2 regions of the Frateuria sp. GZRe12 genome follow, and region 2 is predicted to be linked to the other one. Evidence: predicted binding sites of a transcription regulator. Region 2 holds the regulator's gene; the other holds the start of a gene.
The links. The regulator FliA, encoded in region 2, starts transcription of late flagellar genes. The targets are predictions, from matches to a motif close to TAAAGTTTNNCNNNCNNNGGCCGATAA.
Positions count from the first base shown of each region.

Region 1 (6,428 bases), on a different contig from region 2:
TCGACTACCTCAAGTCGCTCGGCATCGACGGCATCTGGCTGATGCCGATCAACCCGTCGCCCAGTTACCACGGCTACGACGTCACCGATTACCGCGCGATCAACCCCGAATACGGCACGCTGGCTGACTTCCATCGATTGATCGATGCGGCCCACGCGCGCGGCATCCGCGTGATCATGGACCTGGTGGTCAACCACACCAGCGACAGGCATCCATGGTTCCTCGCCGCCCGCGATCCGGCCGATCCTCACCACGCCTGGTATACCTGGGCCGGGCCGCACACCGACCTGCGGGCGACCAGCGCCACCGGCGGACCGGCCTGGCATGTGCTGGGCAAGCAGCATTACCTGGGCACCTTCACCGGCGCCATGCCGGACCTCGACTTCGACTCTCCCGCCGTGCGCGAAGCGGTCGATGACGTCGGCCGCTACTGGCTCGCGCAGGGCGTCGACGGCTTCCGCCTCGATGCGGCCCAGCACGTCTATTACGACCTCGCCACGCAGGCGGACGACCCGGCCGTGCTGCGCAGGAACCTTCAATGGTGGTCATCCTTCCACCGGGCGATGAAGAAAGCCGATCCGGACGTCTACCTGATCGGCGAGGTCACGCGGGAGCAGCCGGGCGAGCTCGGCCCCTGGTTCGGCCCGCTGGATGCCGTGTTCGATTTCCCGCTTGCCAGCCGCCTCGTCGCCAGTGCGCGAGACGAGCGCTCGGGAGCGTTGGCCGCCCTGCTCCAGCGTGTCGCAGCCGCCATCCCGGCCGGGCAGGATGCCCCCTTCCTGTCGAACCACGACCAGGAACGCGTGATGAGCCAGCTCGCCGGCAACGCGCAACACATGCGCATGGCCGCCGCGATGCTGCTCACCCTGCCCGGCGAACCGTTCATCTACTACGGCGAGGAGCTGGGCATGCGGGGCACCAAGCCCGACCCGGACCTGCGCGAGCCGATGCGCTGGCATCGTGACCCGCGCGCCGCCGGCGAGAGCCGCTGGAAGCGCTTCAGCGCCAGCGATGGCCCCGACGTATCGGTCCAGGCCCAGCAGGACGATGCGCATTCCCTGCTCGCCCGCTACCGCATGCTGATCGGCTGGCGCCAGGAAGTGCCTGCGCTTCGCGACGGCGTCCTGAGCGTCCCGGCCGTGTCCAATCCCCACCTCGCGGCCTGGGAGCTGGCTCACGCCGGCACTGACGTGCTCGTCGTACACAACCTTTCCCGCGAGCCGCAGACACTGAAACTGGCCGGCGCGCTCGCCCGATTCGGCCGGGTGCGCCTGGCCAGCATGCCCGGCGCGCGCATCGATTCCGGACAATTGCTATTGCCGGCTTACGCGTCCGTGGTGCTGCAGTGAGGCGCCATGTCGAACCGCTCCGGCCGACGTCCATGGAAGGTGAAATTGCCCGGCGCTGCGGTACGGATGAGTCCGTTTTCACGCCCGCCGCCCGCACGTCCGGATCGTGCACTGCATCATCGGAAAACCGCGCCATGTCACAGATGAATACGTATGCAACCGGGTGTCGCGACGTGCGCACTGGCCCCTACTATGGGCCCGGCCCCGGTCGCCTGCACGCGCTCTTCACAAAGCTCAAGCGCGCGTCGATGGGGCCGATCACGTTGTTCGTTGTCGGAGTATTGCTGGTGTCCCCTTCTTCCGCTGCTGCATCGCTTTCCCAGGTCCGGGCGCACGCTGCGCTGGCCAGGCCCGCTTCCGTCGCGCCGGCCGCGCCCGGCTTCGATATTCCGCTCGGTGCCGACACCCTTCGCGTCGAATTGATCGCCCCCGGCACGCTGCACGTGCAAATGCGCAAGGCCGGGCACGCGTCGGCGCCGACGATCGTCATCGATCCGGCGCTGCACGCTTCGGCCCGGCCCGGCGCGGACGTCTCCCAGGATGCCGCCGGTGCGCGCCTGCATTCGGCCCAGTTGGAAGCGGTGTGGGACAAGGAGCACGGCGAGCTGCGCATCGGCGTGCCGGGCCAGGCGCCGCTGCTGCGCCAGTTCGCGCTGTCCTCGCTGAATCACGGACGCCTGAGCCTGATCCACGCCAAGGGCGAGCCGATGTACGGCATCGGCGGCTTCGATGCCACGGAGCCGGCTACCGCCGGCCTGCTGCGTGATGGCTACCGCCCGGTCACCGCCGGCGAGCAGGGCCACGCCGGCGCGCCGTTCGTGTGGACCACCGCCGGCTACGGCGTGCTGATCGATGGCGTCGGCGGCCAGATCGCGCTGGGCGACACCCGCATCGACGCGCGCATGTTCGATGGCGGGCTGGACTACTACGTTTTCCTCGGCGACCCGCACGCGATCTTCGGCGCACTGGCGCAGGTCAGCGGCCGCAGCCCGTTGTTCCCCAAGTGGGCGATGGGCTTCACCAACAGCCAGTGGGGCATCGACCAGAAGGAACTGCTGGACATCGTCGAAGGCTACCGCGAACGCCACATCCCGCTGGACAACTTCACCCTCGACTTCGACTGGAAGGCCTGGGGCGAGGACAACTACGGCGAGTTCCGCTGGAACGAGCACAAGTTCCCCGACGGCGACAGCGGCAAGCTCAAGACGCTGCTCGATGCCCAGGGCGTGCACCTGACCGGCATCATGAAGCCGCGCATCCATGTCGACACCGTCGAGGGTCGCGAGGCCACCGAGCACGGCTACTGGCTGGCGCAGAGCGATCCGGCGCCGGATTATTTCTCGCACCAGACCGTGCGCGAGATCGATTTCGCCGATCCGGCCGCGCGTGCCTGGTTCTTCAACAAGGCGCTCAAGCATTCGTTCGAGACCGGCATGGTCGGCTGGTGGAACGACGAGGCCGACGACGTCGCCGTCGACCTGCAGCACATGGATATGCAACGCGCGCTCTACGACGGTCAGCGCGCGATCTCCGACCTGCGCGTGTGGTCGCTCAACCGCAACTTCTACCTGGGCGCCCAGCGCTACGCCTACGGGCTGTGGTCGGGGGACATCCTCACCGGCTTCGAAAGCATGGCCGGCCAGCGCCAGCGCATGCTGAGTGCCATCAACGTCGGCGCGATGCAGTGGGGCATGGACGGCGGCGGCTTCAAGAAGGGCCCGCCGTCGCCGGAGAACTATGCGCGGTGGATCCAGTTCGGTGCATTCACGCCGGTATTCCGCGTGCACGGAGACTTCAACCAGAAGCGCCAGCCGTGGGTCTACGGCCCGGTCGCGGAGAAAGCCGCCACCGACGCGATCCGCCTGCGCCAGTCGCTGATTCCCTACATCTACAGCTACGAGCACCAGCGCCGCGCCAACGGCGTCGGCCTGGTCCGCCCGCTGATGTTCGACTGGCCGACCGATGCCAACCTGCGCAACGACGTCGACGCCTGGCTGTTCGGCGACAGCCTGCTGGTATCGCCGGTGGTCGAGCAGGGCCAGACGGCCAAGCCGGTTTACCTGCCCGCCGGCGAATGGATCGACTGGTTCAGCGGCAAGCACTACGCCGGTGGCCAGACGATCGAGCACCAGGCCGATGCCACGCACTGGAGCGACATCCCGCTGTACATCCGCGAAGGCGCCATCATCCCGGTCGCCCCGGCGATGGACTACGTGGGCCAGCACCCGCTCACCGAGCTGGCGGTGGAATTGTTTCCCGCCAACCACGCGACGCGCTTCGACTATTACGACGACGACGGCAAGACGTACGGCTACGAGCAGGGCGAGTATTTCGTGCAGTCGATGCAGCTGGAGGCGCACGGGGACAGCGTGGCCTTCGCCATCGCATCGCCCCAGGGCAGCTACCAGCCTGTCCTGAAGTCCTGGTTGCTGAAGTTCCACGGCAAACCGGCGCATGCCGTGCGCAGCAACGGCCGCGCGCTGGAGGCGTTCGCCAGCGCCGACGCCCTGCGCGCCTCCGGCGACGACGGCTGGGCCGTGGGCGAAGACCGCTTCGGCCCGGTAACCTGGGTACGCGTAGCTGCCGGCAAGGGCCAGACCGTCACGCTTGACGTGGTGAAGTAAGCGACGTATCGCTGCGCGGGCCGTGATCGCACGGCCCTTTCACCAGGGCGCCTTCCCCACCCGGAGCGGCGCCGAAGCAAACCCACGCCTGCCGGGAGCCTCGAACACCATGCTGAGCCTTTTGCTGATGGCCTCGATGGCAGCCGCCCCCAACGTCTCCGAAACCGCATGGCGCGACGGTTTCGACTGGCACGGCGTGCACGTGTCGATGCAGAAAAGCGACAAGGACGGCTATGTGCTCGGCTGGCCGACCGGCCAGCGCGTGATTCCCGCGCCCCCGCTCGAGGCGGCCACCGGCAGCAGCCTGTTCGACGGCCTCTACGCGATGGCGCAGGACGACCTGAAACGGGACTCGGTGGAAGCGATCCGTGATGGGGCGTTCGACCACGGCCAGCCGATCCCCTGCGTGTGCTTCGAGACGGGCGAGAAGTGGCCCTACGTGTGGACGCGCGATCTCTCGTATGCGATCGACCTGGGGCTGTGGCGCTTCGATCCGACACGCTCGCGCAACGGCCTGGAATTCAAGCTGTCAGACGTGCGCGTACCCTCCTCGCCGCAAGGCCTGTACGTGATGCAGGACACCGGTTCGGGCGGCAGCTGGCCGATCAGCACAGATCGCATCGTGTGGTTCCTCGGCGCACGACATCTGCTGGACGATGCCGCCTTCGCCGCCAGGGTAAGCAAGGCACTGGACGGCACGCTCGCGCAGGACCGCCAGTACGCCTTCGACGCCGCGCTCGGGCTCTACCGCGGAGAAACCTCGTTCCTGGACTGGCGCGAGCAGACCTATCCGTCCTGGACCGCCGACAACGTGGGATTCATCGCGCAGTCCTTCGCGCTCTCCACCAACGTCCTGCATTACCAGGCACTGCAGTTGGCCGCCGCACTCGCGGACCGGCACGGCGACGCGCACGCGGCCGACTACCATGCCCAGGCCGCGGCATTGAAATCGGCGATCAACCAGCATTTCTGGCGCACCGACCGCGGCCTCTACATGAGCTACCTCGGCGGCGACGGCCTGCCGGTGGAGGCGTACGACCTGCTCGGCCTGTCGCTGGCGATCACCAGCGGCGTGGCCGATCCGGCGCGCGCGCGCCAGGCGCTGGCGAACTACCCGACCTGGCCCTCGGGCAGCCCGGTGATCTGGCCCGAGCGCGCCGACCAGCCGATCTACCACAACCGCGCGATCTGGCCCTTCGTCAGCGCGTACGCGCTGCGCGCGGCGCGGGCAGTCGACGATCCGCTGCGCATTGCACATGAAATCCGCTCGGTCATACGCGGCGCGGCACTCGCCGGTTCCAACATGGAGAACTACGAGCTAGTGACCCAGGGCGTCCACGTCGACGACGGCCCGCTGAGCGGCCCGGTCGTCAATTCGCCGCGCCAGTTGTGGTCGGTGGCTGGCTTCCTGGACGTGGCGATCGAGGGCGTATTCGGACTGACCGACGACGGTCGCGTGGAGCCCAAGCTGCCCGTGTCGCTCGTCCCCATGCTGTTCGGCGAGACCGACCACATCGACCTGCAACTGCACGATCGCCGCATCACCCTGCGCCGGCCGGGGGCGCTGGACGGCAACCTGTTGGTCGCCGCATCGACGCAGCAGGACGGACGCCACACCGTGGTGATGCTCAAGGCGATCAAGGTCCCCGAGCGCCCCCTGCGTACCGACGCACCGCTGTACGCGCCCGCCACGCCGGCGGCGCCCACCGTCGAGGCGGATGGCGACCACTGGCGGGTACGCAGCCCGGGCAAAGGCGTGCTCTACGTCAACGGCCGTCGCCATGGCGACATCGACGGCAGCGCGACGCTCGCGCGCAACGCATCGCTGCAATGCATCCGCGTGACGCATGTGGACGGTCATGGCATCGAATCGCTGCCCAGCCCCGAGGCCTGCGCTGGCGATCGCATGCACGTGGCCGGCGCCTGGCCCCGCCACTGGACGGCGCCGGCCAACGGCAGCTACCGCGCCATGCTGGATTACGCCAATCCGCACGGCCCGATCAACACCGGCATCACCGCCGCAGTGAAATGGCTGCTGGTCGATTGCGGCGATGGCGCGCCGCAGCGCCTGCCGCTGGTGATGCCACACAGCGACGGCCGCCAGGCATCCACCTGGGGCGACTTCACGGCAAAAGCCGGCGCACGCTGCCGCTTTGAACTCCAGGACGGCTTCAACATGAGCTACCTGCGCCACAACGCCCATTACACCGGCGGCGAGGGTGGCGATGCGGGGCCGCTGAACGAGGCCGACGTCGGCGACCTGCTGATCGCACCGCTTTGAACCACATCTCCCTTGCAGGAGCGCACCCTGTGCGCGACGGCCATGCTGCCGGGCGCGCACAGGGTGCGCTCCTACGGAACACGCTTTCTGACGGACCACTTGGATGAGCAACAAACCCACCCTGTCCTTCTGGCAGATCTGGAACATGTGTTTCGGCTTCCTGGGGATCCAGTT
Region 1 is NZ_JBHZGI010000001.1:302,646-309,073, forward strand. It holds gene ACFWZ4_RS01335 (alpha-amylase family glycosyl hydrolase) at 1-1,349, shown strand, start outside; gene ACFWZ4_RS01340 (glycoside hydrolase family 31 protein) at 1,637-3,973, shown strand; gene ACFWZ4_RS01345 (Six-hairpin glycosidase-like protein) at 4,083-6,254, shown strand; gene ACFWZ4_RS01350 (MFS transporter) at 6,358-6,428, shown strand, end outside.
Region 1: ACFWZ4_RS01340 (glycoside hydrolase family 31 protein) is a predicted target of FliA. The motif match lies at 1,584-1,610, and genes of this name have one in related genera.

Region 2 (6,428 bases):
ACCGCCTTGCGCTTGAGCACTTCGGGGTTCATGCCGTGGCCGTCGTCGCTCACCGCGATGACGATGCGCTCGCCGCGCTGGCTGGCGGACAGGCGCACCTTGCCGCGACGCGACTTGCCGACCTTGACGCGCTCCTCGGGCATCTCCAGCCCGTGGTCCAGTGCGTTGCGCAACAGGTGGATCAGAGGATCGGCGAGCGCCTCGACCAGGCTGCGATCCAGATCGGTGCCCTCGCCTTCGGTGACCAGGTCCACTTCCTTGCCCAATTGGCGGGCGAGGTCGCGCACGATGCGCGGAAAGCGCTGGAACAGGCGGCCGACCGGCTGCATGCGCATGGACAGCACCGCGCCCTGCATCTCGTCGGCGACCCGGTCCAGTTCAGCCGCGGCCTGCGCCAGCATTTCGTCGCCGCTCTTCTGGGCCAGGCTCTGCAGGCGATTGCGGACCAGCACCAGTTCGCCGGCACGATTGACCAGCGCGTCGAGCCGGCCCGTGTCGACACGCACGCTGGTCTCGGCGGGCGCGGCGGCACGGGCCGGTGCCGGTGCCGGAGCGGGCGCCGGGGCCGGTACCGAAGCCGGCGTCTGCGCGGCGCCGGGCGTGCCGCCCTTGCCGTGCAGGTTGTCGAGCAGTGCCTCGAACTCGTCGTCCCCGATGGTCGTGCTCGGTGCCGGCGCGGCGGTGGCGCCGGGCGCTCCCGTGCCGTGCAGGTTGTCCAGCAGCGCCTCGAACTCGTCGTCGTTGATGGTCGCAGGCGCCGGAGGCGCCGGCGCGACCGTGCCTGGTGCCGCCGTGCCGTACAGGCTGTCCAGGAGCGCTTCGAATTCGCTGTCGTCGATGCTGCCGTCGGCCGGCGCGGGGGCCGGCGCCGCCACCGGGGCGGGTGCAGGTGCGGGCGCCACGGCGCCCGGCGTCAGCCGCTTGAGCAGCGCCGGCGGCGGCATGGCCATCGCGGCGCCGCCACGCAGCGCATCCATCATCGCGTTGAGCAGGTCCAGCGCTTCCAGCAGCGCATCCATCCTGGCCGAATCGAGCACCAGCGCGCCGTTGCGGGCGACGTTGAGCAGGTCCTCGGCGTGATGGCACAGCTGCACCATCGGCTCGATGGCGAGGAAACCCGCGCCACCCTTGACCGTGTGGAACGCGCGGAACACCGCGTTGAGCAGGTCGGCGTCGCGCGGGCTGGCCTCCAGCTCGACCAGCTGTTCCGACAGGCGCTCGACCAGTTCCCCGGCCTCGACCAGGAAATCGTCGCGCAGTTCGGCGTCGAGCGAGGGATCCATGCTCATCCCGCCGCGCTCAGAAGCCGAATTCGCTGAGCAGCCGGTCCGCCTCGTCCTGGCCGGAGATCTTCTCCACCACCGGCGGCGGCTCGCGCCCGGACAGCGCGCCGGTCAGGCGGACCAGCTCCAGCAGCGACGACTCCACCGACTCGATGAAATTGACCACCTTCTTGATGCGCTGGCCGGAGAGGTCCTGCCAGGACTGCGCCATCACCATGTCGTTGAGGCCTTCGCGGCAGGCGCCGGCGAAGTTGCCGGCCTGGCGCGCCAGGTCCGCGACCGGATCGTACGGGGCGGCCGAGGCGAGCACCTGTTCGGCGCTCTGCGCCAGCGCGTCGGCCTCGGGGCTCATGCGTTCGGCGAAATCGATGCTGCGATGGGCCGCCTGGGCGCTCATCTCCAGCACGTCGTTCAGATGTTTGCGCACGTCGGCGACCCTGCCCGGCACGCCTTCGTGCGCCAGGTCGTTGCCGAGCCGGCTGACCGCGCCATGCAGGTCGCGCGCGAGCAGGCCCAGCGCGCGGAACAGGTGCTGCTCGCGCTGGCGCACCAGTGCATCGAGCGCGTGCTCGAACGCGGCGCCGTCTTCGCTGTTGAGCAGGTTCTGCAGCTCCTGCGGCAGCGCGGTTTCGTCGAAGGTGGAAAGCACGGCGCTCATGCGCTGGCCCCCGCGGCGGCGAGGCGCTCGAAGATCTTGGTGAGCTTCTCCTTCAGCGTGACCGCGTTGAACGGCTTGACGATGTAGCCGTTCACGCCCGCCTGGGCCGCGGCGATGATCTGGTCGCGGTTGTTCTCCGCCGTGACCATCAGCACCGGCAGGCCCTTGAGCGAGGGCTCGGCGCGGATCGCGCGCAGCAGGTCGATGCCGGTCATGTTGGGCATGTTCCAGTCGGTCACGACCATGTCGAACGGCTGGCTCTTGAGCATGGTCAGCGCGTTGTTGCCGTCGTCGGCTTCCTGGATCAGCGTGTTGGTGAAGCCCAGCTCCACCAGCAGGTTCCTGACGATGCGCCGCATGGTGGAGAAATCGTCCACCACGAGGATTTTCATGTTCTTGTCCATTGGTTCCTCTGGTAGGGAATGGGGATCGAAGGGTCGGAAGTCGAAGGGGTCAGCGGGAGACGGAACGGTCGGAGGAAGCGCGGCGGCCCTTGCCCTTGCGGGTGCCGGTTTCCGGCTCCCCCTGCACGCCGTCGCGCCAGTCGCCCATGCGCGCACGCAGCCGCACGATCGCCTGGCCATGGATCTGGCACACGCGCGACTCGGTCACGCCGAGCACGGCGCCGATTTCCTTGAGGTTCAATTCCTGCTCGTAGTACAGCGACATGACCAGCTGCTCGCGCTCGGGCAGGCCGGAGATGCCGTCGATCAAAGCCTGGCGCAGGCCCTCCTGCTCGATGCTCTCGGCCGGCCCCAAGGCCCCCTGGTCGACCACGTCGAAAGCCGGCGCGCCGTCGCCGTCGTCCGGCGCGGTGAGGCTGAGCAGGCGCGCGCTGGCGGCGTCTGCGAGGATCTGGTGATAGTCCTCCGCGCTCACGCCGAGGCGCTTGATGACTTCGGCATCTTCGGCGTCGGCGCCGGTCTCGATCTCGATCTGGCGCACCACCTCGGCGACTTCGCGCACCTTGCGATGCACCGAGCGCGGGGTCCAGTCGGTCTTGCGCAGTTCGTCCAGCATGGCCCCGCGGATGCGGATGCCGGCGTAGGTCTCGAAGCTGGCGGCGCGGTCGGTGGCGTAGTGCCGCGCGGCCTCGAGGAGGCCGATCATGCCGGACTGGATCAGGTCGCCCACGTCCACGCTGGGGGGAAGACGACCCATCAGGTGATAGGCAATACGACGCACCAGTGGCGCGTGCTGGCGCACCAACTCATCTGCACTCTGTTTTTGCAGCTGGAGATATTCCGATGCCACGCTCATGTCACCACCCCGACGCCGTCACGGCCTGGCCACCGAAAAATGCGATGCGGTCCAGGCCCGCGCGCGCGGGTTCCTCCCAGTTATCGACCGCACCTGCCAATTGCTTGAATGCCTGCGACGAACGCGCCGCCGGCCACATGTCCACCACCGCGTTCTGGCGCCGGATGGCCTGCTTGAGCCGCTCGTCCTGCGGCACGAAACCCATGAAGTCCAGCACCACGTCCAGGAAGCGGTCGCTGACCTTGGCCAGCTTCTGGTGCAGCGCGCGGGCCTCGCCCAGGTTGCGCACCAGGTTGGCGACGAAGCGGAAGCGACGCACGCCGAAGTCGCGGGAGAGGACCTTGATCAACGCGTAGGCGTCGGTGAGCGAGGCCGGCTCGTCGCAGACCACCAGCACCACGTCGTCGGCCGCCGCGGCGAACATCGCCACGTTGTCCGACAGGCCCGCGGCGGTGTCGACCAGCAGGTAGTCGGGCGGCCGCGGCAACTCGTCGAACGCGCGGATCACCGCGGCATGCTCGCCGTTGCCCAGCTGCGCCAGGCGCCGCGCGCCGGAGCCGCCGGGGATAACCTTCAGCCCGTGCGGGGCGTCCAGTACCAATTCTTCCAGCGTGGCCGTGCCGTCCAGCAGGTGGCCCAGGTGGCGCGAGGGCGCCAGGCCGAGCAGCACGTCGACGTTGGCCAGGCCCATGTCGGCGTCCAGCAGCATGACCTCGCGCCCGGCCATCGCCAGGCTCATGCCCAGGTTGACCGCCACGGTGGTCTTGCCCACCCCGCCCTTGCCGCCGGCCACCGCGATCGCGCGGCAGCGGCGGCGCGGCGCGCCTGCGTTGGCCGCCTGGTGCGGCCGGTGCGGTGCGGGCGGCGCGCTGTCGCGCTCGCCCGTGATCGCGTTGAACATGTCTTTCAAGCCCCACGCCTGATTCATTGCAAGGATTCCGCTCATGCCTGGGCCACCATCGTCCCGAAACGCTCGGCCAGCACCGCCTCGTCCGCGGCCGGCGCATTGCCCTTGAGCGCCTGCGCGGCGCGGCACACCAAGAGGCGTGCATCGGCGGCAGCGATGTCCTCGGGCACGCGCTGGCCGTCGGTGGTGTAGTCCAGCGCCAGCTGGTGGCGGATCAGCACCGACAGTGCGCCGCCGAGGCTGGGCGCCTCATCGAGTTTGGTCAGGATCGCCGCGTGCGGCTTGGCCGGCAGGTAGGCGCGCACGGCTTCCTCGAGCGACTGCGCCTGCGCATTGGCGGCCAGCACCAGGCAGACACGCAGCTCGCCGGCCTCGCCCAGTGCCTCCAGTTGTTCGGCCAGCCGCGGGTCGTTGCCGGCCAGGCCGGCGGTGTCGACCAGCACGGTGTGGCAGCCCTTCAGCAGTTCCAGTACCTGGCGCAGGCTCTGCGCGTCGTAGGCCGGATACACCCGCACGCCGAGCAGGCGACCGTAGTGCTCCAGCTGCGCGGCGGCGCCGATGCGGTAGTGGTCGGTGCTCACCAGCGCGACCTGCGAGGCGCCGTGGCGCACCACCGCGCGCGCGGCCAGCTTGGCCAGCGTCGTGGTCTTGCCCACGCCGGTCGGGCCGACCAGCGCGGTGACGCCGGCTTCGTCCGAGCGGCCGCGGCCGCTGACGGCGATGCCACGGCTCAGCATGCCCAGCGGCAGGTAGCGCGCCTGTTCGGGCGTCATCTGCGGCGGCAGTTCATCGGCCAGCGCGCGGGCGACGTCGGCATCGATGCCGAGCCGGGTCAGTTCGCGCAGCACGCGGGTGTGCATCGGCTGGCGGCGTTCCATGTCGTTCCAGGCGAGGCTGGAGAGCTGCATCTCGAGCATCTCGCGCAGGCTGGACAGCTCGGCGCGCATGCGCACCGTGTCCTGCGCGGCGCGCTCGATCAGCGGATGGACCGCCGGCTCGGCCGGAGCCTCGGAAGCCTGCTGCGGTTGCGACGGTGGCGCCTTTGCCTGGACCAGGCCTTCGGCCTGGGCGCGCGGCGCGACGTGCGGAGCGCGCGCTTCGGCACGCACCGGCTTCGGCTCTCTCTCCTCCGGCGCGATCAAGGCCGCGACCTTCGGGGCGCTCTCGATCGGTGTCGGACGATTGGCGGGCGCCAGCGTTTCGACGCGCGCCTCGCGCACCGGCGGCGGCACCGCGGCAGCGCGCGGCGGCAATGCCGGCGGCTCGGCGGCCGGCACGGGGGTCGCGCCATGGCGCGCCGCCTCACGCACCAGCGCCTCGTCGTAATCGACGGCGGCGATGATTTCGATACCTTCGTCGAGCTTGCGCGTGGACAGGATCACCGCATCGGGCCCCTGCTCCTCGCGCACTTCGCGCATCGCCTGGCGCATGTCCGGCGCCACGAAACGTTTGATCTTCATTGCCTGCTCCGCAAGCGGGTGGCGGCCATCGTGTCCATCGCCGCGGCGGCCCGAAGGCCTAGCGCTGTCTGCATGTGCAACTGGCGAATCACGATGCCCGTCTCCCGGCCTTTAACGTCCCAGCGCCTGGACCAGCCGCACCCTGCGGTTGTCCGGCACCTCGTTGTAGGCCAGTACGTGCAGGTTCTGTGCCACGTGGCGGGTGAAGCGCGCGAGCCAGGGACGAAGCTGCGGCGCGACCAGCAATACGGCCGCTTCGCCGCTCATTTCCTGGCGGCGCGCGGCGTCGGCGACGCTCTGCTGCAGGCGGTCGGCCAGGCCCGGCTCGACCGCCGCGCCAGCCACGCCACCGCCGGAGAGCGAGTTCATGAGGATCTGCTCGAGCTCCGGCGCCAGCGTGATGACCGGCACCTCGGTGCCCAGTCCCGTGATCTCCTGCACGATCTGCCGGCCCAGCGCGACGCGCACGGCGGCGGTGAGCATGCCGGGATCCTGACTCTGGCCCGCGTGCTCCGCCAAGGTTTCGACGATGGTGCGCATGTTGCGGATCGGCACGCGCTCGGCCAGCAGGTTCTGCAGCACCTTGACCACCACGCCCAGCGCCATGCGCTTGGGGACGAGGTCCTCGACCAGCTTGGGCGCGGTCTGCGCCAGGCGGTCGAGCAGCTGCTGCACGTCCTGGTGGCTGATCAGTTCGTGCGCGTGGGTCTGCAGGATGTGCGACAGGTGCGTGGCCACCACGGTGGCCGGGTCGACCACGGTGTAGCCCAGGCTCTGCGCCATCTCGCGCTGGCCTTGTTCGATCCACACCGCTTCCAGGCCGAACGCCGGGTCCTTGGTCTGGATGCCCTGCAGCGGCC
Region 2 is NZ_JBHZGI010000007.1:125,185-131,612, reverse strand. It holds gene ACFWZ4_RS14945 (chemotaxis protein CheA) at 1-1,283, opposite strand, end outside; gene ACFWZ4_RS14940 (protein phosphatase CheZ) at 1,300-1,941, opposite strand; gene ACFWZ4_RS14935 (chemotaxis response regulator CheY) at 1,938-2,345, opposite strand; gene ACFWZ4_RS14930 (RNA polymerase sigma factor FliA) at 2,395-3,201, opposite strand; gene ACFWZ4_RS14925 (MinD/ParA family protein) at 3,203-4,147, opposite strand; gene flhF (flagellar biosynthesis protein FlhF) at 4,144-5,568, opposite strand; gene flhA (flagellar biosynthesis protein FlhA) at 5,680-6,428, opposite strand, start outside.